DNA from 2 places in the Streptomyces sp. NPDC003247 genome. Region 2 is predicted to be linked to the other one. Evidence: riboswitches for the same ligand, from Rfam matches in the RefSeq annotation. Region 2 holds a riboswitch; the other holds the start of a gene.

Region 1 (15,925 bases), on a different contig from region 2:
CCTCAGGCGTTCGTGGTCGCGGTGGCGAAGCGGCTGGCGGGGCGGGGCAGGCCGAGCGTGGTGCGCAGCGTGTCGCCGGGGCGGGGCGGGTGGTGGAGTCCGGCGGCGGCCAGGGCGGGCAGCACCCGGTCGGCCAGGACGGGCAGGTCGTCGGCGAGGACGGCGGGGTGCAGCCGCACGCCGTCGACGGACCGGGCGAGTTCGGTGAGGAGTTCGGTCAGCGCTTCGGGGGAGCCGGTGTGGCGCAGCCGTCCGGTCTCCGGCCACGCGGCTGTGCCGTTCAGCGCGGCCAGCCGGTCGGCGGCCGGGACGGCGGTGTCGAGTACCACCTCCACCTCGGCGAAGACCAGGGGGGCGCCGCTCTCCCGGGCGGCGGCCGAACGGGAGGCGATCTGGGCGGGTGTGGGGCGGGCCACCAGGACCACGTCGGCGCGCTCGTCGATCTCCAGCGTGTCCGGGGCGAGGACGACGATCTGCCCCTGCGGGGGACGGGGCGTGATCAGGGGGCCCTTGACGGTGAAGGAACCGCCCTCGAAGTCGATGTGGTGGACACGGTCCGGGTCCAGGAAGCGGCCGGTGGCGACGTCCTTGACGACCGCGTCGTCCTCCCAGGAGTCCCACAGGGCGCGGGCGGTGTCGACGACGTCCGTGATCTCCCGGTGCAGCGTGCCGGCCGGGAGCGGGGACCGTCCGACCGTGGCGAGTTCGTCCGCGCCGGCGGCCGCTCCCACCAGCCAGGCGGCCCGGCCGTGCGATGCGTGGTCCAGGGAGGCCAACTGGGTGGCGAGGTGGAAGGGCTCGGTGGTCGTGACGTGCAGCGTGGGAGCGAGCCCGATGCGGTCGGTGAGGCCCGAGACGTACGCCGCGCGGGTGCTGGCCTCGATACGGCCGACGGGCTCGGCGCCCGTGCCGGGCGGCAGCGGCGCGTCGGCGAAGGTGACGAGGGCGAAGCCGGCGTGCTCGGCGGAGACGGCCGCCTCCCGCACCGCCTGCGGGGTCGGGGTCGCCCGGGCGGCGGGGTGGGCGCCGGCTCCGTCGGCCTCGAGCACGAGGTGCAGTCCGGGCAGGCGGGTGTGGCGGTCAGTCATGGACAGTTCCTCCGGTGGACGGTTCGGATGCGGGTGTGCGGTCGGGGGAAGGGGGGCGGGCGGTCGTCACGGACCGGGAGATCGGCGGCGCGGCCGGGGCGGGCGCCGAAGGGGAGGTCCGCGCCGGCCACAGCGCCACCCCGGCCGCCACCAGGACGGCGGTCGCGGCGCCCGTGGCCAGCCCCCAGCGCACCCCGGCGTGCTGGGAGATCCAGCCGATGACGGGGGCGCCGACCGGGCTGCCGCCCATCGAGATCACCGTGTACACCGCCATCACCCGGCCCCGCATGGCATCGCTGACCTCCGACTGGACGAAGGCGCTCACGGCCGTGTTCAGCGTCATCAACGTGAAACCGGCGGGCAGCAACAGGGCGAGGAACGCCGGGTACGTCGGCATGACCGCCGCCAGCGCCTCGAAACCGCCGAACAGCAGCGCGCCGACCACGACCGTCCGGACCCGCGGCGAGACACCGCGCGTGGCGGCGATGGTCCCTGCGACGGTGCCGAGGGCCAGGGCCGTGTTCATGATGCCGAGCCCCCGGGAGCCGACGTCGAAGACCCGGTCGGCGAACAGGGTCAGCGTGGTCGGGAAGTTGACCGCGAAGGTGGCGACCAGGCCGAAGATCGTGAAGACGCCGACGAGTTCGGGCCGCGCGGCCACGTACCGCAGCCCCTCCACCCCCGCTCCCGTCCAGGGCGGCCGGGAGGCGGCGCGTGTCTGCCGCGACCGTGGACGGATCGACAGCAGCCCGACGAGGACGACGGTGAAGGAGACGGCGTTGAGGGCGAACACCCATCCGGTACCGATCGCCCCGATCAGTACACCGGCGATCGCGGGGCCGATCAGACGCGCGGCGTTCAGGGACAGGATGTTCAGGCCCGCCGCCTTCGGGATCAGGGCCCGTCCGACCAGTTCGGTGACGAACGACAGACGTGCGGGGTTCTCCACCGTGAACACGCAGCCCAGGGCGAAGGACAGGACGTACAGCAGCCACAGCGGGGCATGGCCGGAGAGCACCGTCACCGCCAGCAGCACGGCCTGCGCCGCGTACAGCGTGTGGGTCCACAGCAGCAGGGTCCGCCGGTCGTACCGGTCGGCTGTCACCCCGCCCCACAGGCCGAACAGCAGGACCGGGGCGAACTGAAGGCCCATGACCCAGCCGAGCGCGGTCCCGCTGTGCGTGAGCCTGAGAACGAACCAGTCCAGCGCGACGCCCTGCATGGCGCTGCCGACGTTGGACACCAGACCCGTGCTCCAGTAGATCCGGTAGTCACGGACCCGCAGCGCGGCGAACACCCCTGCCGGGGCGGTGCTGTTGACGTCCATACGTCTCTTTCCGGATGGGTCGGCCATGGTGGTGCGCGCGACGGACGCGTCACACCGGAAGCGCCCCGAGGAAGGCGGGAGGTGCATGGCCTGTTCGCCGCGCGGGGGCCTGCGACGCCGGTCCGCGTCCGCGCGAGGGCGCGGCGGTACGCGGGCCGGGAAGGGGCTGGAGGAGTTGAGGGGCGCGAGTGGTCAGCGACAGGTCTGGTCGAACTGATCGGCGCGGCGGCCCACCCAGAACGGGGCGAACAGCACGGTGCGTGCCTGACCTGCGGTCTCCATCGCCGGATCAAAGCACATGGCGGGAGGGGCGTCCACCACGCGTCCCGGGACTTGAGACGGCCCCGCCTCCTCCAACCGGGCGCCCGATTCCGGCATTGACGTACGACAAGACCGCTCCGTACCATCGCGACCGGCATTGAGTGTCAGCGTCAAGCCCTGGCTCGCTGACCGGCAACCCTCCCACGCGGTGGGGTGCTCCAGGTGAAAGCCCGGCGGGATCACCGACGATCCCCGCAAGCGCGTGGCCCCGGGACGGGGGCCGGAGATGGGGAGGACAGGCGTGCGACACGGCGTTGACCTGGCTGTCTCCTTCGCCGACGCCACGGCGTTCTCCCGGCTCTCGCGCCGACGCCACATCGATCTGAAGCGCTCGACCAGCTGCCTCTGTCGGCCCTGACGAGCTCGTCCGCCGCCGGCTGACGTCCGTCACCGGCCCGCGCCTGCTTCGCGCTTTCCCGGCACCGCTCCCGGTGTCGCCCCTGACCCCTGTCTGTACAGCGCTCCCCCGCCGCCGGTGTCGATCCGGCCGGGGCCGCACGCCCATGCACGGCCGTGCCCCCGACAGCACCCCGTGCCTGGTGACCCGAGTAGGAGAAGCCCTCCGTGACAGCACTCCCGGATTTCAGAACCTCCCGATGGGCGCCCCTGGCCGCCCTGCTGACCACCAGTGTCCTGCTGACCGCCTGCGGGTCGGGCGGCGACGGCTCCGGCAGTGGAAGCGGTCGGCCGACGTCCGGCGGCACCTTGACCTTCGCGGTGGGTTCCGACTCCGGCTGCGTGGATCCGCAGCAGGTCGGCAGCAACGAGAGCATCTACTCGGTGCGCCAGACCGTGGACTCCCTGACCGACCAGGACCCCGAGACCGGCAAGATCGTGCCGTGGCTGGCCGAGAGCTGGGACGTCGACTCCGAGGCGACGACGTTCACCTTCCACCTGCGGTCGGGTGTCACCTTCAGCGACGGGTCCGAGCTGACCGCGCAGGTGGTGAAGGACAATTTCGACGCGGTGCCGAAGCTAGGCGCCCTGGGGTCCCTCGCCCAGGGCTATCTGAGCGGCGTCAAGAGCACCACCGTGGTGGACCCGCTCACCGTCAGGGTGACCTTCAAGGAGCCCAACGCGCAGTTCCTCCAGGCGACGTCGACCCACTCGCTGGGCATCGAGTCGTCGGCGAGCGCGAAGAAGAGCCCGCAGCAGAAGTGCAGCGACGGCGTGATCGGGTCCGGACCGTTCGTGCTGAAGCAGTACGTGCAGAACCAGTCGATCACCCTGGCCAAGCGCACCGGGTACGACTGGGGCTCCTCGCTGTGGTCCAAGAAGGGCGAGGCCTACCTGGACAAGCTGGTGTTCAAGGTCGTGCCCGAGGCGGGTGTCCGGGCCGGCAGTCTCCAGTCCGGGCAGGTGGACGCGATCAGCGGCGTCGGCAAGGCCAACGAGGCGGCGCTCAAGGGCGGTCAGGTCACCCTCCAGCGCCGGGCCAACCCCGGTGTGGTGTTCGGGCTGGGGCTCAACAACGCGCTGCCCGTGCTGAAGGACACCAAGGTGCGCCAGGCGATCCTGGCCGCCGTCGACCGCGAGCAGATCGCCGACACCGTGTTCCCGACCGGCACCGAGCCGGCGACCAGTGTCCTGGCCCACACCACACCCGACTACACCGACCTCTCCTCGGACCTCGCGTTCGACGCGGCCAAGGCGAAGTCCCTGCTGGACGCGGCCGGTTGGAAGGCGGGCGGCGACGGTGTCCGCACCAAGGACGGCAAGAAGCTGAGCCTGACCATCACCTGGTTCCCCAACGCGACCACCAACCAGCCGGCACTGGAGCTGGTCCAGCAGCAGCTGAAGGCCGTCGGCGTCGACGTGGTGCTCAAGCAGCTCCAGGTCAGCCAGTTCGCCACCACGCTCCAGTCGGGTGACTTCGACGTGGTGTGGGGCAACGTGACCCGCTCCGACCCGGACATCCTGCGCAGCTCCTTCTCCACCCGGCTGGGCAACTTCTACCGGTTGCCCGCCAGTTCACTGGACACGGTGCTGTCCGGGCAGGCCGCGACCACGGACACCGCCCGGCGCGGGCAGCTGGTGGGCGAGGCGCAGAAGCTGCTCGTGCAGAACGCGTACAACGTGCCGGTGGTGGAGCTCCAGACCCAGCTGGGCGTGTCGAAGAAGGTGCACGACCTCGCCTTCGACTCGGGCAGCCGGATCCAGCTGCACGACACCTGGATCGGCTAGCGCATGCGCCGCTATGTGATCAAACGGCTGGCCCAGGCGGTCGGGGTGCTGTGGGCGGCCTACACGGTGTCGTTCCTGGTGCTGGACTACCTGCCCGGTGACCCGGTCACCGCGATGGCCGGTGCCGGGCTGGACTCGGGACAGGTCGATCCGGCTCAACTCGCCGCGCTGCGGCACGAGTACGGCTTCGACAAGCCGGTGCTCGTGCAGTATGCCGAGTATCTCGGACGGGCGGTGCGCGGGGACTTCGGCGACGCGGTCTCCACCGGCCGCCCGGTGACCTCCACGCTGGCCGACGCGCTGCCGCAGACACTCCAGCTGACCGGTGCCGCGCTGCTGCTCGCGGTGGTGCTCGGCGGCGGTCTCGCGGTGGTGGCGACGTACACCTCGCAGCGGTCGCTGCGGCAGCTGCTGCTGTCGCTGCCCCCGCTCGGGGTGTCGGTCCCGACGTTCTGGGTGGGCCTGCTGCTCGTCGAGGCGTTCTCCTTCCGGCTCCAGTGGTTCCCGGCGTTCGGCAACGACGGGCTGGGGGGCCTGGTGCTGCCGGCCCTGACGCTGGCGGTCCCGACCGGTGCGCAGATCGCGCAGGTGCTGGCCAAGAGCCTGCTCACCGCCCTGGACCAGGCCTATGTGGAGACCGCGCGCGCCAAGGGCGCCGGCCGGTGGCGGGTGCATCTGCGGCACGCGCTGCGCAACGCGTCACTTCCCGCGCTGACGGTCGTCGGCCTGCTGGTCGGGCAGCTGATCGCCGGCTCGGTGGTCGTCGAGACGGTCTTCTCCCGCGACGGCCTCGGGCGGGTGACCGCGGCGGCGGTCACCGCCCAGGACATCCCGCTGGTCCAGGGGGTGGTGGTGTTCGGGTCGCTGATCTTCGTGGCGACGAACCTGGTCGTCGACCTCGTCTATCCGCTGCTGGACCCGCGGATCGTGGTGGCCTCGGACAGGAGGGCGAGCTTCGCATGAGTCAGAGCCTTGTCGACGACCGAGCCGAGGCCGCCCTCGGCCCGGCCCGCCCGGTCGAGGCCGGTTCGCCCGCGGAACCGGGCCGTCGGGCCGATGTACGGCAGGTGCTGCGGTTCCTGCTGCGCCGCCCCGGTCTGCTGCTGTCGGCCGCCGTCCTCGTGCTGGTGGTGCTGGCCTCGTTCCGGCCGGACCTGTTCACCTCGCAGGACCCGCTGAAGGGGGTGCCGTCGCAGAACTTCCGCGGCCCGAGCGGCAGTCACTGGTTCGGCACCGACGAACTGGGACGCGACGTGTTCTCCCGTGTGGTGCACGGCGCCCAGCTGTCCCTCAAGGCCACGCTGATCGCGGTCCTGGTCGCGTTCGTGGTCGGCGGGCTGCTCGGCGTGGTCGCCGGGTTCGTGGGCCGCTGGGTGGACGACGTGCTGATGCGCTTCGTGGACGTCCTCCTCTCCATCCCCGCGCTGTTCCTGTCGCTGGCCCTCGTCACCGCGCTCGGGTACGGGACGGTGAAGGTGGCGGTCGCGGTCGGGGTCGCGAGCGTCGCCTCCTTCGCCCGGGTGGCGCGCGCCGAGGTCCTGCGGATACGGCAGGCGGTGTTCGTCGAGGCGTCCCGCTCCTGCGGGGCCCGCTGGTACTCGGTGCTGGGCCGGCACGTCCTGCCCAACGCCGCCGGCCCGGTGATCGTCCTGGCCACGCTGGACTTCGGCACCTCGATCCTGGCCGTGTCGGCGCTGAGCTTCCTCGGCTACGGCGCGCCGCCGCCGGCCCCGGAATGGGGGACGTTGATCTCCGACGGCCGCAACTACCTGGCCAACGCCTGGTGGCTGACCGCGCTGCCCGGTCTGGCGATCGCCGCGACCGTGCTGGCCACCAACCGCATCGCCAGGGCGCTGGACGGCGAATGGTCCCGGCAGCGATGAGCGACGAACACGAGAACGGTGAGGACGTGACCACACCACTGCTGGAGATCCGCGGACTGTCCGTGTCGTACCGCACCCGGGGCGGCACGGTACCGGCCGTGCGGGGCGTGGACCTCGACGTGTGGCCCGGGCAGGTGACCGCCGTGGTCGGTGAGTCCGGCTCCGGCAAGAGCACCACGGCACACGCCGTCACCCGGCTGCTGGCGGCGAACGGCCGGATCGACGCGGGCACGGTCCGCTTCGGCCGGCACGACCTCGCCACCCTGTCGGAGGCGGAGCTGCGCACCGTGCGGGGCGCGCGGATCGGGCTGGTCCCGCAGGATCCGACGGTCTCGCTCAACCCGGTCAAGCGGATCGGCGAGCAGGTCGCCGAGGTGCTGCGCATCCACGGTCTGGCGACCCGCCGTACGGCGGCCGTCGAGGCGGTCGCCGTGCTGGAACGGGCCGGGCTGCCCGACGCGGCCGTCCGCGCCCGGCAGTACCCGCACGAACTGTCCGGCGGCATGCGGCAACGGGTGCTGATCGCCGTGGCCATCGCCGCGAAGCCCCAGCTCATCGTCGCCGACGAGCCGACCAGCGCGCTCGACGTCACCGTGCAGCGCGTCATCCTCGACCACCTGCAGCACCTCACCGAGGAGTCGGGCACCGCGATCCTGCTCGTGACCCATGACCTCGGGGTGGCCGCCGACCGGGCCCAGCGCCTGGTGGTCATGGAGCGGGGCAGGGTGGTGGAGGCGGGTGACACCCGTGACGTCCTGGCCGACCCCCGGCACGAGTACACCCGGCGGCTGCTGGCCAGCGCCCCGAGCCTGACCACCGCCCGGCCCCGCACACCGGCCTCCGCGCCGAAGGCCGGTACGACGCCCTTGGTCGAAGTGCGCAACCTGGTCAAGGAGTTCAGGCTGCCGCGCGCCGGGGGCGAGGCCCGGACGCTGCGCGCGGTGGACGACGTCAGCCTCACCTTGCACCGCGGGCAAACGCTCGCCCTGGTCGGGGAATCGGGCTCGGGCAAGTCCACCACCGCCCGGCTGGTGCTCCGCCTCGCCGACGCGACCTCCGGGCAGATCCTGTTCGACGGCACCGACGTCACCGCCGCCAGGGGCAACCGGGTCAGGCTGCTGCGCCGCCGCGCCCAGCTCGTCTACCAGAACCCGTACGCCTCGCTCGACCCGCGCTTCTCCATCGGCGAGGTGATCACCGAGCCGTTGCGGGCCTTCAAGGTCGGCGACCGCGTCTCCCGGCTCGCCCGCGCCCGTGAACTGCTCGACCGGGTCGCGCTGCCCGCCTCGACGCTGGAGCGCCGCCCGGCGGAGCTGTCGGGCGGACAGCGCCAGCGTGTGGCCATCGCCCGCGCCCTCGCCCTCTCACCCGACCTGGTGGTGTGCGACGAGCCCGTCTCCGCGCTCGACGTGTCCGTCCAGGCCCAAGTCCTGGAACTGCTGGCCGAGTTGCAGGCGGACACCGGCGTGGCGTACCTGTTCATCTCCCACGACCTGGCCGTCGTGCGCCAGATCGCGCACCAGGTCGCCGTCCTGCGGGCCGGACGCGTCGTCGAGACCGGCCCGCCCGAGGACCTGTTCACGGAGCCCCGCCACGCGTACACCCGCGCACTGCTCGCGGCGATCCCCGGCGGCCGTCTCCCCTCCCCCGCCGCGGAAGCCACCACGAGTTGAGGACCGGCGTCGCATGAGCACCCCCACCATCACATCGCTGGCCTTCCTCACGCCCGGCAACTTCACCGACGACGACCCCCACGCGGGCCTGGAGGAGACGCTCCGGCTGTTCGAGTACGGCGAACGGCTCGGCTACGACGGCGCCTGGATCAGGCAGCGCCACCTCGAACACGGCGTCGGCTCGGCGGCCGTGTTCCTCGCCGCGGCCGGCCAGCGCACCGAGCGGATCGAACTCGGCACCGCGGTCATCCCCATCGGCTGCGAGAGCCCGTTCCGCCTGGCCGAGGACCTGGCGCTGGCCGACGTGCTGTCCCGGGACCGGCTCCAGATCGGTTTCAGCACCGGGATGCCGCACGCCGACCTGCTCGGCGACCTGGTGTACGACGGGGACTGGCGCGGCTTCGACCTGTCGTACGGCAGGATCACCCGGGTCGTCGAGAACCTGCGCGGCGACTACCTCGGCGGCCCGGACACGGTGATCCACTCGCCGGGCAACGTCCAGCGCCCCCGGCTGCAACCGCACAGCCCCGGCCTGGCCCGGCGGATCTGGTACGGCGGCGGGAGTCTGCGTTCGGTGCGCTGGGCCGCCGGGAACGGCCTCGGTCTGCTGTCCGGCAACATCGTCACCGGCGAGGACACCGACGACTTCACCACGGCCCAGATGAACCTGCTGTCCGCGTACCGGCGCACGCTGTCCGGGGACCGTCCGGCGCGCGTGGCGCTGGGCCGGGTGATCGTGCCGCTCGACAGTGCCGACGCGGCCACCCGGGCCCGCTACCGCACCTATGCGGCAAGCCGCCACGAACGCACCCTCGCGCCCCAGGGCCCGAAGCGCACCCTGTTCGCCCCGGACGTCGTGGGGACCGCCGAGCAGATCGTGGAGCGGCTGACCGCCGATCCGGTGCTCGCCGAGGTGTCCGAGCTGCGCCTGGAACTGCCCTACGAGTTCCACCGGGAGGAGTACGAGCAGATCCTGCACGACGTACGGCACCTGGTCGCACCCGAACTGGGCTGGCGTCCCGCCTCCCCGGCGGTGCGGGAGGGGGCCGGATGAGTCGTGTCGCTTCGGTGTGACGTGCACCACTCTCCGGCCGCGTCGGGCCGGCATGCGCGATCATGATGCGAATGGACGCTCGTTTTGTCGGCATCGCCGAGCTGGTCGAGGCCCCGTCCGTAGCGGTCGACGTGGACGTCATGCGGGCTTTCACCGTGGCTGCCTGGGCCTTCGCCCAGGGGGCGGAGAAGATCGTTCTCGCTGAGTCGCTGGACGACGCCCTGGCGCTCAAGGCTCGTCACCCTGACCGGGTGGCGCTCAAGGACGGGCCGCCCGCGCCCGGGTTCGAGATGGTCAACTCACCGGGCCTGCTGCGGTCCGTCGACCTTCGCGGACGGACCGTCGTGCAGAAGACCACGGCAGGGACGGTCGGCGCCCTCGCGGTCAAGGAGGCGTCGCTGGTGCTGTGCGCCGGCTTCGTGGTGGCGGAGGCGACGGCCAGGCTCCTGCGGACACGCAAGAGTGACCGTGTCACGTTCGTGGTCACCGGCGAGGACGGACGGGCCGAAGAAGACCTGGCGTGCGCTCAGTACATCGCTCGGCGAACCACCGCAGCCGGGGCCACCGAGGCCGGGGCGGATGCCGCCGGGTTCCTCCGCCGCGCCGCCGGGTCGCGCGCCGCGGCCGAGCTGGCGGAGGGGGTGCGTCAAGGAGCCCATCCCGATGACGTCGCACTCTGTCTCGAGCTCGACCGGTTCCCCTTCGCCATGGTGGCGGCCTTGGAGGACTCGCTCATGGTCCTGCGTCCGTGCGCCGTGCCCGACGTGTGACGCGCCTTCCTCCCGCAAGCACAGACGCTCCCGCGCTCCGCCCAGCGGGCAGCGGGCAGCGGGCAGCGGGCAGCGGCGCGTCCTACGCGACCGGGAGTGCCCGTCCCAGGCGGGCGAGCGGGGACGAGGCCATCAGCACGGGGGAGAGCATCATGCCTGCGGCCGTCACCAGGAGGCCGGTGCGCAATCCCCACTCCTCCGCGAGGAATCCGCCGAGCAGCGAGCCGAGTGGGGTCATCCCCATGCCGGCGAAAGTGATCGTCGCGGCCACGCGGCCCTGCATCCCGTCCGGGGTGACGCCCTGCCGGACAGCCATGACCGTGACGTTCACCAACTGGCCGCACGTACCGAACACGAAGTTGATCGCCAGCAGCGCGGGAACGGTCACCGCGGAGGAGCCGTGCACCGCGGGCACGCACAGGAACACGCCGTCGCCCAGTGCCGCCGCGGACACGAGCACCGCGCCGTGGCCGAACCGGTGCGGCAGGCGGGCGGCCAGCACCGAGCCCAGGAGCGCGCCCGGTCCCGTCGCCGCGAGCGCCAGCCCGACGGCGGTGCCCGACAGGTGCAGTTCCCGCGGCAGGAAGAGCAGGTAGACGGTCATCATGGCCGCGGAGGAGAACTGGAAGGCGGCCGAGGCGAGGCACACCGTCCGCAGCGAGGCATCGCTGACGACGAAACGCAGGCCCTCATGGATCCGCCGCCAGACCCGAGGGGGACGTTTCGAGCGCGTCGGGAGCGATTCGATCCGTCGGATCCGTCGGATCGACAGGAACGACAGTGCGAAGAACAGCGCGCCGGCAGCGGCGGCGATCGGCGCCGACAGCAGTGACACCAACGCACCACCGAGGGCAGGGCCGCCGATCTGCGCCACGGACCGGCTGCCCTCGAGCGCGCTGTTGCCCCACACCAACTGATCGCGTCTCACCAGCCGTACGAGGGACGCCTGGTACGCCACGTCGAAGAACACCGACAGGGTCCCGACGGCGAAGGCGACCACGAACAGCGCCGGCAGTCCGAGCCCACCGAGGAGGCCGGCCACGGCGGCGGCGCCCAGGGCCAGCGTCCGGCCGACGTCCGTCAGCACCATCACCGTGCGGGCCCGCCACCTGTCCACCCACGCGCCGGCGAAGAGCGAGAGCATCAGGATCGGCACCTGCCCCACCGCGCGCAGGAGGCCCAGCCGGCCGGCACCGGCGTCGAGCGTCAGGACGGCGAAGAGCGGCAGAACCACCAGACTTGTGTGTTCGCCGAGCTGGGAGGCCGTCTGCCCCACCCAGAGTCTGCGGAAGTCGCCGTCCCGCCACAGGCGTGACGGAACAGGACCACCGGCATCGGACACGGCGGAGGAAGAGGAAACGGACGGCACGAGGATCCCTTGGACTGCCGACGAGGAGGCCCGTCACGCGGCGCACGGAAGGCGCACCGACGGTTCGGGCGGGGGGGGAAGGCTCGCTGTGCCGCGGCATCAAGGGCAGCACGCGATGACGGGCCGCTCACGGCCCACGACGTCAACGCGCGCTCGGACGACCGATCATCTCTACGCTCCTCATGGGTCACTCACTGCACTCGAACACTAGCGCTCGGCGGTACGGCGCGAAAGGCGGCTGACGTCCGCGGCGGACAGCCAGGCCGCCCGCCACGGACCGCCGCCGCGCGAGGCGGCGGGCCTCCGTCGCCTCGCGCGCGGCCACTCACCCCGGGCCCGCACCCGCGCGGCCGCTCCCCGACAATCTCGTGCATGACTCCTCCTCACCCCCTCGTCACCCGCGCCCGCCGCCTGGCCGACGAACTGCTGGCGCCTCACGCCGAACGCGTCGACCAGGAGGGCGTGCCGGTGAGCCATCTCGCGGCGATCCGGGACTCGGGCCTGCTGGGTGTGAACGCGCCGGAGGAGTACGGCGGGTCGGCGGCCCCCGCCGCGGTCGTGCGCGAGACGGCGGAGATCCTGGCCGGGGCGTGCTGCTCGACGTGGTTCGTGCAGACGCAGCACCACACGCCGGTGCTGACCCTGGCCAGGAGCGAGGGGCCGGCGCGCGAGCGGCTGCTCGGCTCGCTGGCGCGCGGCGAGCTGCTGTCCGGGGTGGCCTACGCCCATCTGCGGGCCCATCCGCGCCTCCCCGTGCGGGTGACGCGGGAGCGGGGCGGCCGGCGCTTCGACGGGACGGTGCCCTGGTACACGGGCTGGGGGCTGAACGACGTGATGCTGCTCGCCGGAGTCACCGACTCCGGCGAGGCGCTCTTCGCGTTCACGGAGGCCCGCGAGCAGCCGGGCCTGCGCGCGTCGGAGCCGTTGCGCCTGGCGGCCCTCACCGCGGCGCGGACGGTCTCCCTGGAGCTGGACGGCCTGTGGCTGCCGGAGGAGGCGGTGGTCCTGCGGACGCCGTACGAGCGGTGGGCGGCGGCCGACCGCCCGAAGACGGTGGCCGCGAACCCGGCCGTCTTCGGGGTCACGGAGACGGCGCTCACCCTGCTGGACGAGGGCACGGCCGCTCCCCTGCGCCACCGTCTGGACGAGGTGCGCCGGCGGGCCTACGCCCTGGCCGACCATCCGGTGCCCCACGAGCACCTGGAGGAGAAGCTGGCCCTCAGGACGGCGGCGTACGAGGTGCTGCGGGCGGCCACCACGGCGGCCGTGGTGGCCGGCGGCGGCCGTTCGATGCTGCTGACGAACCGGGCGCAACGCCTGGCGCGGGAGGCCCTGTTTCTCATGGTCCAGGGCCAGACCTCGCCGTCACGGACGGCACATCTCGCCGCGCTCGCCGCCCTCGGAGGGTGACGCGGCGGGCGGCGGTGCCGCCGCCGCCCTGTGCGCTCCGGCGCGGGCCACGCCGACCCCGGCCGTCCCGGCCGTCCCGGCCCTCTCGGCCCTCTCGGCCCTCTCGGCCCTCTCGGCCCTCTCGGCCGTCTCGGCCGTCTCGGCGGCAGCCGCCATGGCCCGGCGTGGGCGCGGCTCGTGTCGCAGGCGGCCCGGAGTGGGTGCGGCCCGCATCACCGGTGACCCGGCACGGGCGCGGCCCGCGCCGCTTGCGGCCCGGAGTGGGTACGGCAGTGCCACCGGTGGCCCGGCGCGTGTGCGGCCCCCGCCACCGGCAGCCCGGCATGGGCGCGGCCCGTGCCCGTGGCGGCCGGCCGGTGGGTCATTCCTCGTCGCCGGTCGGCACGACGACGAGGAAGGCGTCCGACTTCAGGTCCATGACGACGGTGGCGGGCTCGCCCTCCGCCCGCCGTCGCGCCGCGTACTCCTCCGCCGGCCACGATCCGCGCGGAGCCCCCGCAGGAAAACGCTCCAACACCTTCGCGCCCATAGCGGCAGACACCTCCCGATCCGTAACGGACAACTCCCTCGTACTGCGCCTGCCCGCGATCGGCGTGAGCATGTTCACGCCCGCGTGACCGGCTCCTCACCGGACGTGGCGCCGCCGCGCGCCAGCCGTCCCGGCCACCAGGCGCGCCCCCCGATGTCCCGCACCAGCGCGGGCACCAGCAGCGAGCGCACGACGAGCGTGTCGAGCAGCACGCCGAAGGCGACGATGAACGCGATCTGTGCGAGGAAGGCCAGCGGGATCACACCGAGCGCGGCGAAGGTGGCGGCGAGCACCACGCCGGCGGAGGTGATGACACCGCCCGTGGTGACCAGGCCGCGCAGGACGCCCTCGCGCACGCCGTGCAGCAGGGACTCCTCGCGGACCCGGGACATGAGGAAGATGTTGTAGTCGACGCCCAGCGCCACGAGGAACACGAAGCCGTACAGCGGCACGGACGGGTCGGTGCCGGTGAAGCCGAGCACGTGCTGGAAGACCAGGCTCGACACGCCGAGGGTGGCGAGGAAGTTCAGCGCCACCGTCGCCACGAGCAGGGCGGGCATCAGGAGCGAGCGCAGCAGCGCGGTCAGGATGAGGAAGATGATCGCGAGGACGACGGGGACGATGAGGGTGCGGTCCCGTTCGGCCGTGTGCAGGGTGTCGTACTGCTGGGCGGTGTAGCCGCCGACGAGGGCGTCGGCGCCGGGCACCGCGTGGAGGGCGGTGCGCAGCCGCGCCACGGTGTCCTTGGCCGCGTCGCTGTCGGCCGCCGCGCTCAGGGTGACGTCGACACGGACCCGGCCGTCGACGACGAGCGGCTCGCCGCCGGACCGTCCCGAGGCACCGACCGGTGCGGCCGAGGCGACGCCGTCGGTGCGTTCGGCGGTGGCGACCACCCGTTCGACGCGGTCCGCGTCGGCGATCACGACCGTGGGGTTGCCCGAGCCGCCGGGGAAGTGCCGGGCGAGGGTCTGCTGCGCCGTCACGGAGGGCGCGTCGTTCACGAAGGTCTCGTCGAGCGGGACACCCCGGGAGGCGAGGGTCGGCGCGAACGCGGCGCAGGCGATCAGGCCGGCCAGCGACACCGCCCACACCTTGCGGGGCGCGCGGTCGACGAGGGCGGCGACCCGCTGCCAGAGGCCGGCACCGCCGGTGCGGCCGTCCGTCGGACGGGGCTTGGCGGGCCAGTAGGCGGCGCGGCCGAGGAGGACCAGGACGGCGGGCAGGAAGGTCAGGGTGCTGACGACGGCGGCGGCGATGCCGATGGCGCCGACCGGGCCCAGGGCACGATTGTTGGTGAGGTCGCTGATCAGCAGGGCGAGGAGCCCGAGGGCGACGGTGGCGGCGCTGGCCACGATGGCGCCCCAGGACTGCCGCAGCGCGGCCCACGCGGCCCCGAACCGGTCGGTGCGGGAGGCGAGTTCCTCGCGGTAGCGGGCGGTGAGCAGCAGGGCGTAGTCGGTGGCGGCGCCGATCACGAGGATGGAGAGGATGCCCTGGACCTGGCCGTCGACCCGCACCACGTCGTGGTCGGCGAGGGCGTAGACGACGGCGCAGGCGAGCCCGAGGGCGAAGACCGCGCCAAGGATGATCACCAGCGGGAGCAGCAGACTGCGGTAGACGAGCAGCAGGATGACGAGGACGGTGACCAGGGCGACGGCGAGCAGCAGGCCGTCGATGCCGGCGAAGGCGTCGGACAGGTCGGCCTGGGTCGCGGCCGGTCCGGCCAGCTGGACCGTGGTGTTGGGGACGCGTTCGGCGGCGGCGCGGATGCGGTCCAGGGCCGGGGCGAGGTCGTCGCCGAGGTCGGGGCGGAGCGGGATGACGGCCTCGATGGCCTCGCCGTCCTCCGAGAGCAGCGCGGGTGAGAGCTGTCCGGCGACGCCGGGGGCGTCGGTGAGGGTGGCGAGGGCGCTGTCGGCGGCCTGCTTGCGGTCCTCGATCCCGGTGCCGCCGCTCGCGGAGCCGGACCCGGAGCCGGACCCGGACCCGGACCCGGAGCCGGTCGAGGACGCGGTCCACACGACGATCGCCGGGAGCGTCTCGTCCTGCTTGAAGGCCCGTTGCGCGTCGATGACCTCGGTGGACTCGGCGCTGCGCGGCAGGAAGGCGGCCTGGTCGTTGGTGGCGACCTCGCCCAGGCGCCCGGCGTAGGGGCCGAGGGCGCCGCCCAGGCCGAGCCATACGGCGACGAGGAGGACGGGGACGAGCCAGCGGGCGCGTCGAGGGGTGGTGGACATCGTTCTCCCAGCGGGGATGGATCTTCTTGGCCTGGCCGAGGTGTCTCGGCACCGGCAACTATCTCAATGACAAACAATCT
Region 2 (15,925 bases):
CGCCGGTGCCGCGGGGCGTGCGCCGTCCGGGGCGACTGTCTCGTGTGCGCTCATGCGCCACACGGTAGGACCCGCCGCCCGTGACCCCGCCCGCGGGTGGTCTGTCGGTGCGGTGTGCGACGGTGGTGTCATCGCAGTCCGGCGCACGCGTGCGCACAGCGCACGAGTACGGAAAGCAGCAGGGAACGGAGCCGCTCGCCATGAACCACGCCCAGCTCACCCACCTGGGCCGTGCCCTCCGCCTCCTCGGTGAGCACGGCGACGCCCTCTCCTCGGACACCCCCGACGCCAAGCTGCACGAGGTCAGAGCCGATCTGCGGCGGGCCCTGGAGCTGCTGGACGAGAGCGCCGGCAGCGCCCCGCCCGCGACCCGCTGCGCCGAGCACCCGAACGGGCCCGTCGACGAGAGCGCCCCCGACCTGTGCCTGCTGTGCGAGACCCGCCGCCGGGCGGCCCGGCGCGCCGAGTTCAACGGCCCCGCCCCGCAGACCCCGCACCCGACCGCCCCGTCCCGCTACGGCACCCGCGCCGACCGCCCCCAGCCCCAGCAGCGCTGGCTGCCGGAGCTGTGGAACGGCCAGGAGTGGCAGCTGTGCGGCACGCCCCGCCGCGACCGGCGCGAGGCCGAGGCGTACCTCGCCGCCGCGCGGCGCGGCTCCCGGCCCGCCATGGCCTACCGCCTCGTGCACGAATTCACCGACTACGAGGTCCTGCGCGTGTGGGGCACCCCGGTCCGCGTGGACATCGAGCCGCTGGGGAACGTCTGAGGCCTCTCCCGGCCATCACGCGGACCGCACGGATCTGTTCCGTTCCTATCCGTTCCGATCCGATCCGATCCGTACCGTTCCCGCCCCGTCCGTGGGGGTCCGTGGGGCCGCCACGCGCGGTCCGGTCAGCGGGCGAGGCCCGACTCCCACGCCCAGGCCGCCGTCTCGACCCGGTTGCGGACACCGAGTTTGCTCTGGATGTTGGTGAGATGGGTCTTCACCGTGCCCGTGCCGATGTGCAGGGCGGCGGCGATCTCCGCGTTGGTGTGCCCGCGGGAGACGAGCACGGCGACCTCGGTCTCGCGCTGGGACAGGGGCGAGGGACGGGCCGGGGCGGCAGCGGCGGCGGGGCGGGCGAACTGCCGGAGCAGGCGGACGGTGATGGAGGGGCTGATGAGGGCCTCGCCGGAGGCGGCGGAGCGCACGGCCTCGGCCAGCAGACGAGGCCCCGCGTCCTTGAGGAGGAAGCCGCAGGCACCGTGGTGCAGGGCCTGGTGGACGTACTCGTCGTCGTCGAAGGTCGTCACCATGACGACCTTCGGGAGATGCGCGGCCCCGGGACGGTGCAGGTGCCGCAGCGCCTCGATGCCGTTCAGCCGCGGCATGCGGATGTCCATGAGGACGACGTCGGGGCGGTGCCGGTCGACCTGCTCGATCGCGGCGACCCCGTCGGCCGCCTGGGCGACGACCTCGATGTCGTCCTCCGCCGCGAGGATCATGGCCATGCCGGTGCGGACGATCGTCTGGTCGTCCGCGAGAAGGACACGGATGGTCATCGGGGCACCTGCCGTAGGGGGAGAGGGAGTTCGAGTACGACGTGCCAGCCGGCCTCGGGGCCGGGGCCCGCGGTCAGTGTGCCCCCGGCGGCGTCGGTGACCTCGCGCAGGCCGCGCAGGCCGTAGCCGCCGGTGCCGCCGGTGCCGTCGGACGGGCGGTGGTGTCCGTCGTCGGTGATCCGCGCGGTCACCCGGCGGCGGGAGACGTCCAGGTGCACCCGCGCGGTGGTGCAGTCGCGGGCGTGCTTGCGGATGTTCGTCAGCGCCTCCATGACCACGCGTTCCACGAGGTGGGCGGCGTCCGCGGGGAGGCTGTCGGCCGGGCCGGTCTCGGTGAGGTCGACCCGGGCCCCGGGCAGTCGGCAGTCGGCGACGAGGGCGCGGACGGCGTCCGTCCCCGGCGCCCGCGTGTCCGGGACGGTGTCCTCGCGCAGGGCGCCGACCATCTTGCGCATGGCGGTCAGCGCCTCCGCACCGGTGCTCTCGATCAGCTCCAGGGCGTCGCCCACCGCCTGGGGCTTCCTGGCCGCGACGGCACGGGCACCCTGCGCCTGGACCACGATGCCCGATATGTGGTGGGCGACGAAGTCGTGCAGGTCACGGGCGAAGCCGAGGCGCTGTTCGAGTCTGATCTGCTCCTCGCGCTGCCGGCGGGCGGCGACGACCAGACGGACGGTGAGGCCGGAGGCCAGGGCGCCGCTGGCCACCAGCGTCAGGATGAGCGCGACGATGCTGCTGCCCTCGTCCACCTCGATCACCAGCGGACGCAGGACGACGGCGGTCATCAGCAGCGGCAGGGCGACGGCGGTGCCGGCCGGGGACCCACGGCGCGCCGTCACGTGCAGCAGCACCATCAGGGCGGCCGGCTCGAACAGGGTGTAGGTGTCGGAGGCCTCGTCCAGCACCGAGCCGCCGCCCGCCGCCACGACACCCAGCCCGGCCGAGCAGACCAGCGACACCAGCGCCACACCGCACGCCCCCCACGCCAGCACCGAAGGGGGCAGCCTGATCCCCACGGCCGGGAGGGCACCGGCCGCCGCCGCGGCCGTCGACAGGGGCAGCAGCACCCCGGTCCCCTGATGGTGGAGGGTGTCGGCGCCCAGGTCGATCAGCAGGGCCACACCGAGGACGCAGAGCAGCAGGGCACCGCCGGCGAACCGGCCGACCGCCACGGCGCGCGGTGATCTGAACATGATGAGCACCCTAGCCGCGCCCACCAGCGGGCCCCCTCTGCCGAAAGTCATAGCCGTCCGGCGAGGAATGGATCTTTCGGGAGATCCGCGGGACCTGGCCCCGGAAGGAAGCTGGACGACGTCAGCACCGCTCGTCCCGACCGAAGGATCACCCGTCATGGACATCCGTTACCAGGTGGAATCCGCGCCCGTTCTCGGCCCCGCGCTCGTCCTGTTCGCGGCCGTCACCGCCGTCCAGGTGTGGCGCGGCGCGTGGAACATGCGCCGCGCCCTCCTCCAGCTGGCCGCCGCCGTCTACGCCGCCGCCGTACTGTCCCTGACGATCTTCCCGCTGGACGTGACGTGGGGCACGTACGCCAACCAGGCCCCCTGGTACGGCCAGATCAACTTCGTCCCGCTGCTCACCGCGGACATCACGATCGTCGCCAACGTCATCATGATGGTCCCGGCCGGCTTCCTGCTGCCCCTGCTGTCCCGGCACGCCACCTCACCGAAGCGGGCGGCCCTGATGACGGCCGCGGTCAGCCTGACCGTGGAAGCCGCGCAGCTGCTGTCGTACATCGCCTTGAACAACGGCCGTTCCGTGGACGTCAACGACGTCCTCGCCAACGCGCTCGGCGGACTCGCCGGCTACGCCCTGGTGACCTACGCCCTGCGCACGCCGGCCCTGCGCACGCCCCTCCTCGCGGCCTCGCTGCCCCGCTCCGCGGCGCTCCAGGGCGACCGCCGGCGGACAGCGACCGCCGACGGGCCCCGGCCCGCCCCGATCGCGGCCCCCGTCACCCGTCCCTGAACCCCGCCCACCGAACATCCGTGACCATCCGTCATCACCCATGACCGTGTCGAGAAGGAAACCCACCGAGATGAACCGCCGTCTGCGCACCGCCCTCGTCGTCACCGCCGCCGTCACCGCCGGCTTCCTGATGACCGCCTGCGAGGAGGGCACGACCGACGCCTCTCCCGTCGCCGCGTCCGACACCACCGGGGCCGCCGGCTCCTCCCCCTCGTCCGGCGGAGCCCAGGGCACCTCCACCGACGGCGGCAGCGACGACGGCGGTGCGAAGTCGACCACGACCGGCCGGGCCACCGGCACCGGCACCGGCACCGACTCCGACTCGGGCTCCTCCACGGAGGCCGGGGACAAGTCCGGCTACGGCCAGTCCTGCGGCACCAACGACCTGACCTGGAGCGCCGAGGAGATGACCCAGGCCGGCGGCTACTACCGGATCAGCGTCAAGGCCGAGCCGGGCATCACCTGCGTCCTGCCCGGCGGCCTGCCCGTCATCGCCTTCGGCTCGGGCGGCACCCAGGCCGGTCCCGCCGAACAGGTCGCCGGCGACGAGATCACCCTCTCCGGCGACACGACGGTCTACGCCGGTGTCAGCCCGAAGAGCACCGACGGCGACGGCGGCACCGAGTACGGCACCGTCATCGTCTCCGTCGCCGACGACGACCCCAACCCCCTCTCGCTCGACGTCGGCAGCGTCCTCGTCGAGGAGCCCCTCGTCACCAACTGGCACACCGACCCGCAGGACGCCGTCCCCTTCACCTCCTGAGAACCGTCCCCGGAACGGGCCGGGCGGGGGGGGGGGGGGGGGGGGCCCCCCCCCCCCCCCCCCCCCCGGCGTCGGTCTCAGGCCCCCAGCAGCGGCAGCGGCGGGAAGTCGTGGTCCTCCCACAGGCGGCGCGAGGTCTCCTCCGGGTAGGGGCGCACCTCCGGCCGCGCGTCCAGGATCTGCACCAGCCGCCGTTCCGTGTCGTACGCCGGCCAGCCCGGGTCGCCGGTGCCCGCGAACGCCGTCCAGGCGCCGCGCATGAAGGACGACAGGGCCCTCGCCTCCTCCGTCACCTCCGCGTCCCCGAACAGCAGGGCCCCGAGGTCCGCCCGGTAGGTGCCGAACAGCAGGGGGATGTCCAGGCCGTGGCAGGCGCCGAAGGCGCCGTCCAGGGCGGGGGCCGGCCAGGTCAGCTCGTAGACGTGGGCCCGGCCGCCGCCCGCGACCTGCGCCTCGGCCAGCCGCAGGGAGGGCATGTGGAACAGCCAGTCCGACTGCACCCGCTCGTACAACTCGCCCGGCCCGGCCTGCGGGAAGGCGGCGCGGTACGCCCGCTCCCCCGCCTCCCCGCCGCCCGGCCCGAACATCCGCAAGGCGTCCGTCGCCTGATCCTCCGTCACCTTGCCCAGGCGCCCGGCCATGGCCACGAAGAGGCGGTACTCCTGCGCGTTGTGCCCGACGAGCAGCTCGACGTCCCGGCCCGCGCCCGCCGCCAGCGCCTGCCAGGGGGTGACCGGCAGGACCTCGCCGTCGACGACCGGCGAGAACGGGGTGACGGTGGGCGCGACCCGGCCCCACCGGTCCACGCGCGCCGCCATCTTCTCGCCCAGCGCCGCCCCCGCCTCGGGCAGCTCACGCGGATCGACGGTGGCCAGGTCGGCGGCGGTCGGGCGCAGCCCCGCCTCGGCGGCGATGGCGGCGGCCAGGTCACGGGCCAGCTCGTCGGAGAAGTAGGTGCCGGGCACGCTCTGCGCGACGGCCCGCCCGAACAGGCCCCGCGCGCTCGGCACGGCCAGCAGCGCCGCCACCGAACCGGCGCCCGCCGACTCCCCGAAGACGGTCACCCGGCCCGGGTCCCCGCCGAAGGCCGCGATGTTGTCCCGCACCCACTCCAGGGCAGCGACCTGGTCGAGCAGCCCCCGGTTGGCGGGGGCGCCGTCGATCCGGGCGAACCCCTCTATGCCGACGCGGTAGTTGAGGGTGACGACGACGAGGTCGCCGGCGCGGGCGAGGTGCTGGGCGTCGTAGCCGGGGCTGCCGGAGTGGCCGATCTTGTAGGCGCCGCCGTAGATCCAGACCATCACCGGGCGGGGCGCGGCGGAGGGACTCGGGTCCGGCGTCCAGACGTTCACCGTGAGCCAGTCGTCGCCGGTGGGGGTGGCTCCCCGGGGGCCGAGGAGGCCCGCCTCCTGCGGGGGCGGCGGGCCGAAGGCGTCCGCCTCCCGGACGCCCTCCCAGGGGACGGGCGGGCGGGGGGCCTGGAAGCGGTCCGCCCCGACCGGGGGCGCGGCGAAGGGGATGCCCCGGAAGACGGCCAGACCGTCCTCCCGGCTCCCGCGCACCGCCCCGGCGGCGGTCCGTACGACGGGTGCGGGCGCCTGCTCCCGGTGTTCGGCTGTCGTCATCGCTTCGCCACTCCTCACTGCGGGGCTTCAGGGGCTCTCCGGGAAACGGAGCGGCGGCACGGAAAGTGCCGGGCGGCCACCGTCCCGCCGGCGCGGGCGGCCCCGGCGGGGCACCCGGCCGTGCGCCGGCACCCACGACGGCCGCCTCACCACGGACCACCCGGCCCCACGAGCCACCGGCCCCACGGACCACCGGCCCCACGAGCCACCGGCCCCACGGACCACCGGCCCCACGAACGCCCAGCCCCGCGAACCACCGGTTCCACGGACCAACCAGCCCCGCCGCGCGGCACGGCCTCAGCTCAGCGTGCGCAGCGCCGCCGCGTCGTAGGGCTTCAGCTCGTCGAAGCGGCCGGAGAGGACCTTCGCCGCCCACTCCGGGTCCTGGAGCAGGGCGCGGCCGACGGCGACCAGGTCGAACTCGTCGCGCTCCAGCCGGTCGAGGAGGTCGTCGAGGCCCTTGAGCGGGGCGCCCTCGCCCCGGAAGGCGTGGAGGAAGTCGCCGTCGAGGCCGACCGAGCCGACCGTGATGACGGGCTTGCCGGTCAGCTTCTTCGTCCAGCCCGCGAGGTTGAGGTCGGAGCCGTCGAACTCCGGCACCCAGTAGCGGCGGGTGGAGGCGTGGAAGACGTCCACGCCGGCCGCGGCGAGCGGGGTGAGGACGGCCTCCAGCTCCTCGGGGGTCTCGGCGAGCCGGGCGTCGTAGGCCTCCTGCTTCCACTGCGAGTAGCGGAAGACGACCGGGAAGCCGGGGGATACCGTCTCGCGCACCGCGGCCACGATCTCGGCGGCGAACTTCGTACGGGCCACGGGGTCGCCGCCGTAGGCGTCGGTGCGGCGGTTGGTGCCCGCCCACAGGAACTGGTCGATGAGGTAGCCGTGGGCGCCGTGGATCTCCACACCGTCGAAGCCGATGCGCTCGGCCGCCGCGGCCGACTCGGCGAACGCGCCGATGACGTCGTCCAGGTCGCGCTGGGTCATCGCCTCGCCGGTGCCCTCGGTGCCGTCGACACGGAGGCCGGAGGGGCCGACGGCCGGGGCGTCCGCGAAGGGCGGCCGGCCCTGCTCGCGCACCATGCCGATGTGCCACAGCTGCGGCACGATCGTCCCGCCGGCCGCGTGCACGGCCTCGGCGACCCTCGCCCAGCCCGCGAGCTGCTCCTCACCGTGGAACCGCGGCACCCGGTCGCTCTGCCCGGCCGACGGGTGACCGACGTACGTCCCCTCGGTCACGATCAGCCCCACGCCGGCGCCCGCGCGGCGCGCGTAGTACGACACGACGTCGTCGCCGGGAACGCCGTCCGGGGAGAACATGCGGGTCATGGGCGCCATCGCGATCCGGTTCGGGACGGTCAGGCCGCCCAGCGAGACCGGACGGGAGAGGATCTCGGCGGCACGGGAGGCGGCGGAAGCGGTGACGGTCACGTAGGGGCTCCTAGGGTCTGTCGTTCGGATCACGCGTGAGCTCACAGGGCACCGTCGGATCCCTGCGACCTGATCCGAACGACAGACCCTAGGCGCGGGGACCGATCGGTATGTGCACATGCATCGAGTACCTGCGAGCACGTCAACCCGCTCCGGCCCGCCCGGCATTCCGCGTCCGGCCGGCCCGCCCTGTGATCCCGCCCACGCCCGACCGCGCGACCGCCCGACCGCCCGACCACGCCCACCCCCTCACCCCAGCTCCCCGCCGCCCCTCGAAACCCCCTCCCGTTTCCCGACATTTCATCGTCAATTCGCCTTCCGTTACGGGATGTTCCCGGCTCTCCTCACGTGGAGCAGCACCGCTGGGCACCTCGTCGCCGACCGGCCCAGGCTCGTGGTGGAACCCGATCCGAAAGGCCATCACCCATGCCCGTACACGGTTTCGCCCTGACGTCCGCCGCCCTCGCCCTGTCCTCCGTGTCCCTCCTCGCGCCCTCCCCGCACTCCGCGCCCGCCGCCGCGGCACAGGCCACGCCCCTGATCATCGGCCACCGCGGCGCGGCCGGCCTCGCCCCGGAGAACACCCTGGAAGCCATCGACCGGGCCGACCGGGCGGGCGTGGACTGGGTCGAAGTGGACATCCAGCGCAGCAAGGACGGCGTGCTGGTCGTCATGCACGACCAGGACCTCGTCCGCACCACCGACGTCCGCACGGTCTTCCCCCACCGCTCCCCCTGGAAGGTGGGTGACTTCACCATGGCGGAACTGGGCAGGCTCCGCGCGGGGGCCTCACCCCAGTGGAAGGGGACCGCGTACGCGTCGGCCCGTATCCCCACCCTCGGCCAGGTGCTCGACCGGCTCGACCGCAACGGCCAGGGGCTGCTGCTGGAGGTGAAGTGGCCGGGGAACTTCCCCGGCGTCACCCGGGACATCCTGAAGGTCCTCGAACGGAAGGGCTGGCTGGACGCCCACCACGTCGACAACCGCCTCTACGTGATCAGTTTCCTGGCCGGCGCCCTGAAGGAGGTCCGCGCCAGGCGTCCCGACATCAGGCTGGGCATCTGCGACGAGACCCCGTCGTCCGGCGAACTGGCGGCGTACGCGACGTTCGTGGACGTCATCAACCCGGACCACCGGGCCCTCACCCAGGGCTATGTGCGCAAGGCGCAGGCACTGAAGGGCCCGCACGGCCGGCCGCTGAAGGTGTGGCCGTGGACGGTGAACACCGCCGGGCCGGCCCGCCTCCTGCGCGACTGGCACGCGGACGGCATCACCACCGACGTCCCCGACACGATCGGGAAGGCGCTGGGGCAGGACTGACGGGGGATCACCCACCGCCCCCGGCGAGCAAGGTAGGCACGGCGGGCAAGGTAGGCACGGCGGGCCCGTCCCCCGCCCGGGAACGCCCGAGGGCGGCACCCCCTGTCGGAACAGGGGATGCCGCCCTCGGTACCGCGGACGGGTCCGATCCTCGGGAGGATCAGAAGTCCATGTCACCGCCCGGCATGCCGCCGCCGGCCGGGGCAGCGGCCTTCTCCGGCTTGTCGGCGATGACGGCCTCGGTGGTGAGGAACAGCGCGGCGATCGACGCGGCGTTCTGCAGCGCGGAGCGCGTCACCTTCGCCGGGTCGATGATGCCCTCGGCGACCAGGTCGACGTACTCGCCGGTCGCGGCGTTCAGGCCGTGGCCCGGGGTCAGGTTGCGCACCTTCTCCACCACGACGCCGCCCTCGAGGCCGGCGTTGACCGCGATCTGCTTCAGCGGGGCCTCGAGCGCCAGCTTGACGGCGGCGGCACCGGTGGCCTCGTCGCCCTCGAGCTCCAGCTTCTCGAAGACCTGGGAGGCCTGGAGCAGGGCCACGCCACCACCGGCGACGATGCCCTCCTCGACGGCCGCCTTCGCGTTGCGGACGGCGTCCTCGATGCGGTGCTTGCGCTCCTTGAGCTCGACCTCGGTGGCGGCACCGGCCTTGATGACGGCCACGCCGCCCGCGAGCTTGGCCAGGCGCTCCTGGAGCTTCTCGCGGTCGTAGTCGGAGTCGCTGTTCTCGATCTCGGCGCGGATCTGGTTCACGCGGCCCGCGACCTGCTCGGAGGAGCCGGCGCCGTCGACGATGGTGGTCTCGTCCTTGGTGATGACGACCTTGCGGGCCTTGCCCAGCAGGTCGACGGTCGTGTTCTCGAGCTTGAGACCGACCTCCTCGGAGATGACCTCGCCGCCGGTGAGGATGGCGATGTCGTTCAGCATCGCCTTGCGGCGGTCGCCGAAGCCCGGGGCCTTGACCGCGACGGACTTGAAGGTGCCGCGGATCTTGTTGACGACCAGGGTCGACAGGGCCTCGCCCTCGACGTCCTCGGCGATGATCAGCAGCGGCTTGCCCGACTGCATGACCTTCTCCAGGAGCGGGAGCAGGTCCTTGACGTTCGCGATCTTGGAGTTCGCGATCAGGATGTACGGGTCGTCGAGGACGGCCTCCATACGCTCCATGTCGGTGGCGAAGTACGCCGAGATGTAGCCCTTGTCGAAGCGCATACCCTCGGTGAGCTCCAGCTCCAGACCGAAGGTCTGGGACTCCTCGACGGTGATGACGCCTTCCTTGCCGACCTTGTCCATGGCCTCGGCGATGAGCTCGCCGATCTGGGTGTCGGCGGCGGAGATGGAGGCCGTGGAGGCGATCTGCTCCTTGGTCTCGACGTCCTTCGCCTGCTCCAGCAGGGCGGCGGAGACGGCCTCGACGGCCTTCTCGATACCGCGCTTCAGGGCCATCGGGTTGGCACCGGCGGCGACGTTGCGCAGACCCTCCTTGACCAGGGCCTGGGCGAGAACGGTCGCGGTGGTCGTACCGTCACCGGCGACGTCGTCCGTCTTCTTGGCGACTTCCTTGACCAGCTCGGCGCCGATCTTCTCGTACGGGTCCTCGAGCTCGATCTCCTTGGCGATGGAGACACCGTCGTTGGTGATCGTGGGCGCGCCCCACTTCTTCTCGAGGACGACGTTGCGGCCCTTGGGGCCGAGCGTCACCTTCACGGCGTCCGCGAGCTGGTTCATGCCGCGCTCGAGGCCGCGCCGCGCCTCCTCGTCGAACGCGATGATCTTGGCCATGTGAAGTGGTCCCTCCAGGACTGGGGGTGATTCCTTCGGACCGCGCCCGCGCCCGCGACGGACGGCTCGCCTGCCTCGTGGTTCCTTCCCCACCCGGCCTGCGGGCCTCACCGACCCGGTCCTTCGTTGTCACTCTCACCTTCAGAGTGCTAACGCCAATGATTAGCACTCGGGCATGCCGAGTGCAAGCGCCTCGGGGGGATCGGCCCCGGGGCGAACCGGACGAAGGCGCCTGCACCGCCCCGGCGGCGCGGGCTCCCGGGGGCCCGGAGCATCCCGCCGTCCCGGGCCACCAAAGGCCCCCGGGGTGCCCCGGCGCGGCGCGGGCGGCGCCGGGCAGCACGAAGGGCCCGCGCCCCCGTCGGGGTGCGGGCCCTTCGCTGGAAAACGTTGAAAATCGTTCAGGCGGTGACGCGAACCATGTCGGCCTGCGGGCCCTTCTGACCCTGCGAGATCTCGAACTCGACCCGCTGGCCCTCTTCCAGGGTGCGGTAGCCGTCCATCTGAATCGCGCTGTAGTGGACGAAGACGTCCGCACCACCGTCGACCGCGATGAAGCCGTACCCCTTCTCCGCGTTGAACCACTTGACGGTGCCCTGAGCCATGCCTAACTCCCCTATTACTGGCCCTTGCACAGATCCACACTTCGCGGATCCGGGTCAGACCTCACCCCCCAGTTGATTGGAGGCGTGCGCCGGAACGCGTCGACCGCGGCTGAATGTATCTGTCCCACTGCCGTCTGCAACAGGTCAATCGGACGAGAATTCTGGACGTCGACGGTCCGGAATATGGTGAGAATTCTCCCGAATTCAGGGCAATTCGGGCCACATAAAGGGAACAGAAGGCGCAAAAGACCTGCACACTTTGGCTACTTCTCACCGCATGTGAAGTCCGGGCTCATATGCGTTCGGCATGCGATGGGCAGCGCGTTCCCCAACTGTACCGTGCTCAACCACATTGAATTGCCTCCTCCGCTTCTCTTACGGAGGAGGCAATTCGATGAACTCTGGGTAATCGGTGTTACCGAGGGTTACTACCGGTGGGTACGGAGTGGGTGTCAGCCGCCGGCGACGGCCGGGATGATCGAGACGCCGGCGCCGTCCGGGGTCGCCGTCTCCAGCCCCTGCTCGAACCGCACGTCGTCGTCGTTGACGTACACGTTGACGAACCGGCGCAGCTTGCCCTGGTCGTCCAGGACGCGCGCGGCGATACCGGTGTGGTTCTTCTCCAGGTCGGCGATGACCTCGGCGAGGTTCGCGCCCTCGGCGGCGACCTCGGCCTGACCGCCCGTGTAGGTGCGCAGGATGGTGGGGATGCGGACGGTGACGCTCACGGTGTTTCCTCCGGACGGGTAGGCGCCCTGCGGGGCGCGGGGAACTGCGCGACCAGCCCCCGCGGCCCGCAGACGAACAACGGCCTCTCTCAGGCGAGACCGGCCTCGTGGAACGACTCGAGGTTCGGGCGGATGGTGGCCGTCAGCCCGGTCCCGGCGACCGCGTCCAGCGTCTTGAGGCCGTCTCCGGTGTTGAGCACGACGGTCGTCAGCGTCGGGTCCAGCAGACCGGCCTCGATCAGCTTCTTGGTGACGCCGACCGTCACACCGCCCGCCGTCTCGGCGAAGACGCCCTCGGTCCGCGCCAGCAGCTTGATCGCGTCGACCACCTGCTCGTCGTTCACGTCCTCCACCGCACCGCCCGTGCGGCGCGCGATGTCGAGGACGTAGGGGCCGTCGGCCGGGTTGCCGATGGCGAGTGACTTGGCGATGGTGTTCGGCTTCTGCGGGCGGACCACGTCGTGGCCGGCCTTGAAGGCCACGGACACCGGGGAGCAGCCCTCGGCCTGCGCACCGAAGATCTTGTACGGCCGGTCCTCGACCAGACCGAGCTTGATCAGCTCCTGGAGCCCCTTGTCGATCTTCGTGAGCTGCGAGCCGGAGGCGATCGGCACCACGATCTGGTCCGGGAGCCGCCAGCCGAGCTGCTCGCAGATCTCGTACGCGAGCGTCTTGGAGCCCTCGGCGTAGTAGGGCCGCAGGTTGACGTTGACGAAGCCCCAGCCCTCGCCCGCCGGGTCGCCGATGAGCTCGGAGCAGAAGCGGTTGACGTCGTCGTAGTTGCCCTCGATGCCGACGAGTTCGCCGCCGTAGACCGCGGCCATGACGACCTTGCCCTGCTCCAGGTCGTGCGGGATGAACACGCAGGAGCGGAAGCCGGCGCGGGCGGCCGCGGCGCCGACGGCGCCGGCCAGGTTGCCGGTGGAGGAGCAGGAGAGGGTGGTGAAGCCGAAGGCGCGGGCGGCCTCCAGGGCCTGGGCGACGACGCGGTCCTTGAAGGAGTGCGTCGGGTTGCCGGAGTCGTCCTTGACGAAGAGCTTCCCGGCCTCGACGCCCAGCTCACGCGCCAGGTTGTCGGCCTGGACGAGCTTGGTCCAGCCGGGGTTGATGTTCGGCTTGTCCGCCACGTCGGCCGGGACGGGCAGCAGCGGGGCGTAGCGCCAGATGTTCGCGGGGCCCGCCTCGATGCGCTTGCGGAGTTCCTCCGGGTCGTATCCGGAGAAGTCGTAGGCGATCTCGAGCGGGCCGAAACACTCCTCGCAGGCGAAGACCGGGCCGAGCGGCACGCGGTGACCGCACTCGCGACAGGAGAGCGCCGCGGCCGGACCGAGGTCGACGGAGGGGGTGGTGCCGGAGGGGGCGGTGACGGAGGGGGTGGTGCTTGCAACTGTCTGCGCAGCCATGTGAGGCGAGGCCCTTTCTCCTCATCTTCCCCACGACGCATCTCGCCGTGAGACGGAATTGGCACCTTCCCGAGCCGGGAGCCTCGCGGGGATCGTCGACTGCCTGTGGCAGCGATCCGTACGAGACCGGCTGGAGGGTTGCCGGGGCTTCATCGGGCCGTGTCCCTCTGCCCCTCTGGATGAGCGGTATGTGGTTGTGAGCGCGGGCGACCCCGGACATGCGATGGTCATCCGCGTTGTTCAAGACTGTAACCGAAGGCCAGGACAGTTGAGTGAGACCGTCCGAACCGCGAGATGGATCACACTGTCACCTCGCGTGTACCTGGTGTGATCACGACAGTGAGGAGCCGCAGACCGTGCTGGAAGAAGTCGAGCGCTGGCTGGCCGCCCGCTCCTGGTCCGTGACCGATCGCCCGCTGCACCGGATCCTGGCCGCCAAGCGCGCCTCGGGCCAGACGGTGTCCGTCGTGCTGCCCGCGCTGAACGAGGAGGAGACGGTCGGCGACATCGTCTCCGTCGTCCGCCACGACCTCATGCACCAGGTCCCGCTGGTCGACGAGATCGTCGTCGTCGACTCGGGATCGACCGACCGCACCTCCGAGGTGGCCGCGGCGGCCGGGGCCCGGGTCGTCCACCGGGACACGATCCTGCCCCGTCTCCCGGCCGTGCCCGGCAAGGGCGAGGTCCTGTGGCGCTCGCTGCTGGTCACCACCGGGGACATCGTCTGTTTCGTCGACGCCGACCTGAAGGAGTTCTCCTCCGACTTCGTCTCGGGCATCGTGGGCCCGCTGCTCACCGATCCGGGCGTCGACCTGGTCAAGGCCATGTACGACCGCCCGCTGGCCGGCGGCGCCGGCCAGGGCGGCCGGGTGACGGAGCTGATGGCCCGCCCGCTGCTCAACATGCACTGGCCGCAGCTCGCGGGGTTCGTGCAGCCGCTGGGCGGCGAGTACGCGGCCCGCCGCCGCCTGCTGGAGCAGCTGCCCTTCCCCGTCGGGTACGGCGTGGAGCTGGGCATGCTGGTCGACGCCCTGCACCTGGTGGGCCTGGACGCGCTGGCCCAGGTCGACGTCGGGGTGCGCAAGCACCGCCACCAGGACGGGCAGGCGCTCGGCCGGATGGCCGCGGCGATCTACCGCACGGCGCAGCTGCGGCTGGCCCGCGGGCATCTCGTCCGCCCGTCCCTGACCCAGTTCGAGCGGGGCGCGGACGGCTTCGAGCCGCGCACCTACTCGGTCGACACGGAGGAGCGGCCGCCGATGGCGGAGATCGCCGAGTACGCGACCCGCAAGGTCGCGTGACCCGGCGGCGACGCCCCGGCGGACGCGCCGTATACGGCCGGACACGGCCGGTTCACGCCCCGTGTCCGTACGTTTGAGCGGATCGGGTCCGGGCTAGGTTGAGGCGTATGGCTTCCACGCACGGTGCTGCTGCTCAGGGTGCTCAGGTGCTGGTCGCGTCCAACCGCGGCCCGGTCTCGTACACCGTCGGCGAGGACGGCTCGCTGCACGCCAGACGCGGCGGCGGCGGGCTGGTCTCCGGGCTGTCGGCGATCGGCCCGGACGCGGGCGCCCTGTGGGTGTGCTCGGCGCTGTCCGACGGCGACCGGGAGGCGGTCCGGCGCGGGGTCGGCGAGGACGGCGTGCGCATGCTGCCCGTCCCGGCCGACGTGCACGCCGACGCGTACAACGGCATCGCCAACTCGGTGCTGTGGTTCGTCCACCACCTGCTGTACCAGACCCCGCTGGAGCCGGTCTTCGACGCGGAGTTCCGGCGCCAGTGGGCCTCGTACGAGACGTACAACCGCGCCTTCGCCGAGGCGCTGGCGGAGGAGGCGGCGCAGGGGGCCGCGGTCCTCGTCCAGGACTACCACCTGTGCCTGGTGCCGGGGATGCTCCGCGAGCTCCGCCCCGACCTGCGCATCGGCCACTTCTCGCACACGCCGTGGGCGCCGGTGGACTACTTCGGGCTGCTCCCCGGCGACATCCGCGTCCAGTTGCTGCGGGGCATGCTCGGCGCGGACCGGCTCGGCTTCCTGACCCGCCGCTGGGCGGACGCGTTCGCCGCGTGCTGCGCGGAGTTCACCGGCGGCACGGGCGGCACGGAGATCGGCGTGCACGGCCTGGGCGCCGACGCCGACTTCCTGCGCGCCCGCTCCCGCGAGCGGGACGTCGAGGAGCGTCTGGCGGCCCTGCGCGAGGAGATCGGCACGGCTCCCGAAGGCGGCGCCCGCAAGGTGATCGTCCGGGTGGACCGGACCGAGCTGTCGAAGAACATCGTGCGTGGTCTCCTGGCCTACCGGCAGCTCCTCGACGACCACCCCGAGTGGCACGAGCGGGTCGCCCACGTGGCCTTCGCCTACCCCTCCCGCCAGGACCTCGCCGTCTACCGCGACTACACGGCCGAGGTGCAGCGGCTGGCCGGGGAGATCAACGAGCGGTACGGCTCCGCGGGCTGGACCCCGGTCGTGCTGCATGTGAAGGACGACTTCGCCCGCTCCCTGGCGGCGTACCGCCTCGCGGACGTGGCGCTGGTCAACCCCATCCGCGACGGTATGAACCTGGTCGCCAAGGAGGTTCCGGTCGTCTCCGACCGGGGCTGCGCGCTGGTGCTGTCCCGGGAGGCCGGCGCGTACGGCGAGCTGCGCGAGGACGCCCTCACCGTCAACCCGTACGACGTGCTGGAGACCGCCGGTGCCCTGCACGAGGCGCTGACCATGGCGCCGGAGGAGCGGGCGCAGCGCA

Evidence for each region. Region 2 has a riboswitch for S-adenosylmethionine ahead of thrC (threonine synthase). Riboswitches for the same ligand answer to the same signal wherever they lie in the genome.
Region 1: it holds a riboswitch for S-adenosylmethionine, as region 2 does, so the genes downstream of both, ACFYWQ_RS36825 (putative leader peptide) here and thrC (threonine synthase) in region 2, are expected to answer to the same signal.

Annotation. Positions count from the first base shown of each region.
Region 1 is NZ_JBIAPF010000015.1:92,887-108,811, reverse strand. It holds gene ACFYWQ_RS36835 (LLM class flavin-dependent oxidoreductase) at 3-1,088, opposite strand; gene ACFYWQ_RS36830 (MFS transporter) at 1,081-2,415, opposite strand; SAM riboswitch class IV at 2,830-2,943, shown strand; gene ACFYWQ_RS36825 (putative leader peptide) at 2,963-3,094, shown strand; gene ACFYWQ_RS36820 (ABC transporter substrate-binding protein) at 3,301-4,920, shown strand; gene ACFYWQ_RS36815 (ABC transporter permease) at 4,924-5,883, shown strand; gene ACFYWQ_RS36810 (ABC transporter permease) at 5,880-6,803, shown strand; gene ACFYWQ_RS36805 (dipeptide ABC transporter ATP-binding protein) at 6,800-8,476, shown strand; gene ACFYWQ_RS36800 (LLM class flavin-dependent oxidoreductase) at 8,490-9,530, shown strand; gene ACFYWQ_RS36795 (2-phosphosulfolactate phosphatase) at 9,602-10,300, shown strand; gene ACFYWQ_RS36790 (MFS transporter) at 10,383-11,669, opposite strand; gene ACFYWQ_RS36785 (acyl-CoA dehydrogenase family protein) at 12,042-13,079, shown strand; gene ACFYWQ_RS36780 (hypothetical protein) at 13,441-13,608, opposite strand; gene ACFYWQ_RS36775 (MMPL family transporter) at 13,683-15,845, opposite strand.
Region 2 is NZ_JBIAPF010000011.1:137,984-153,908, reverse strand. It holds gene ACFYWQ_RS32355 (hypothetical protein) at 1-54, opposite strand, end outside; gene ACFYWQ_RS32350 (hypothetical protein) at 201-767, shown strand; gene ACFYWQ_RS32345 (response regulator) at 893-1,543, opposite strand; gene ACFYWQ_RS32340 (sensor histidine kinase) at 1,540-2,736, opposite strand; gene ACFYWQ_RS32335 (VanZ family protein) at 2,894-3,529, shown strand; gene ACFYWQ_RS32330 (DUF4232 domain-containing protein) at 3,600-4,292, shown strand; gene ACFYWQ_RS32325 (carboxylesterase/lipase family protein) at 4,370-5,917, opposite strand; gene ACFYWQ_RS32320 (NADH:flavin oxidoreductase) at 6,215-7,342, opposite strand; gene ACFYWQ_RS32315 (glycerophosphodiester phosphodiesterase) at 7,769-8,662, shown strand; gene groL (chaperonin GroEL) at 8,823-10,445, opposite strand; gene ACFYWQ_RS32305 (cold-shock protein) at 10,847-11,050, opposite strand; gene ACFYWQ_RS32300 (MoaD/ThiS family protein) at 11,503-11,778, opposite strand; gene thrC (threonine synthase) at 11,868-13,181, opposite strand; SAM riboswitch class I at 13,200-13,367, opposite strand; gene ACFYWQ_RS32290 (glucosyl-3-phosphoglycerate synthase) at 13,538-14,482, shown strand; gene ACFYWQ_RS32285 (trehalose-6-phosphate synthase) at 14,590-15,925, shown strand, end outside.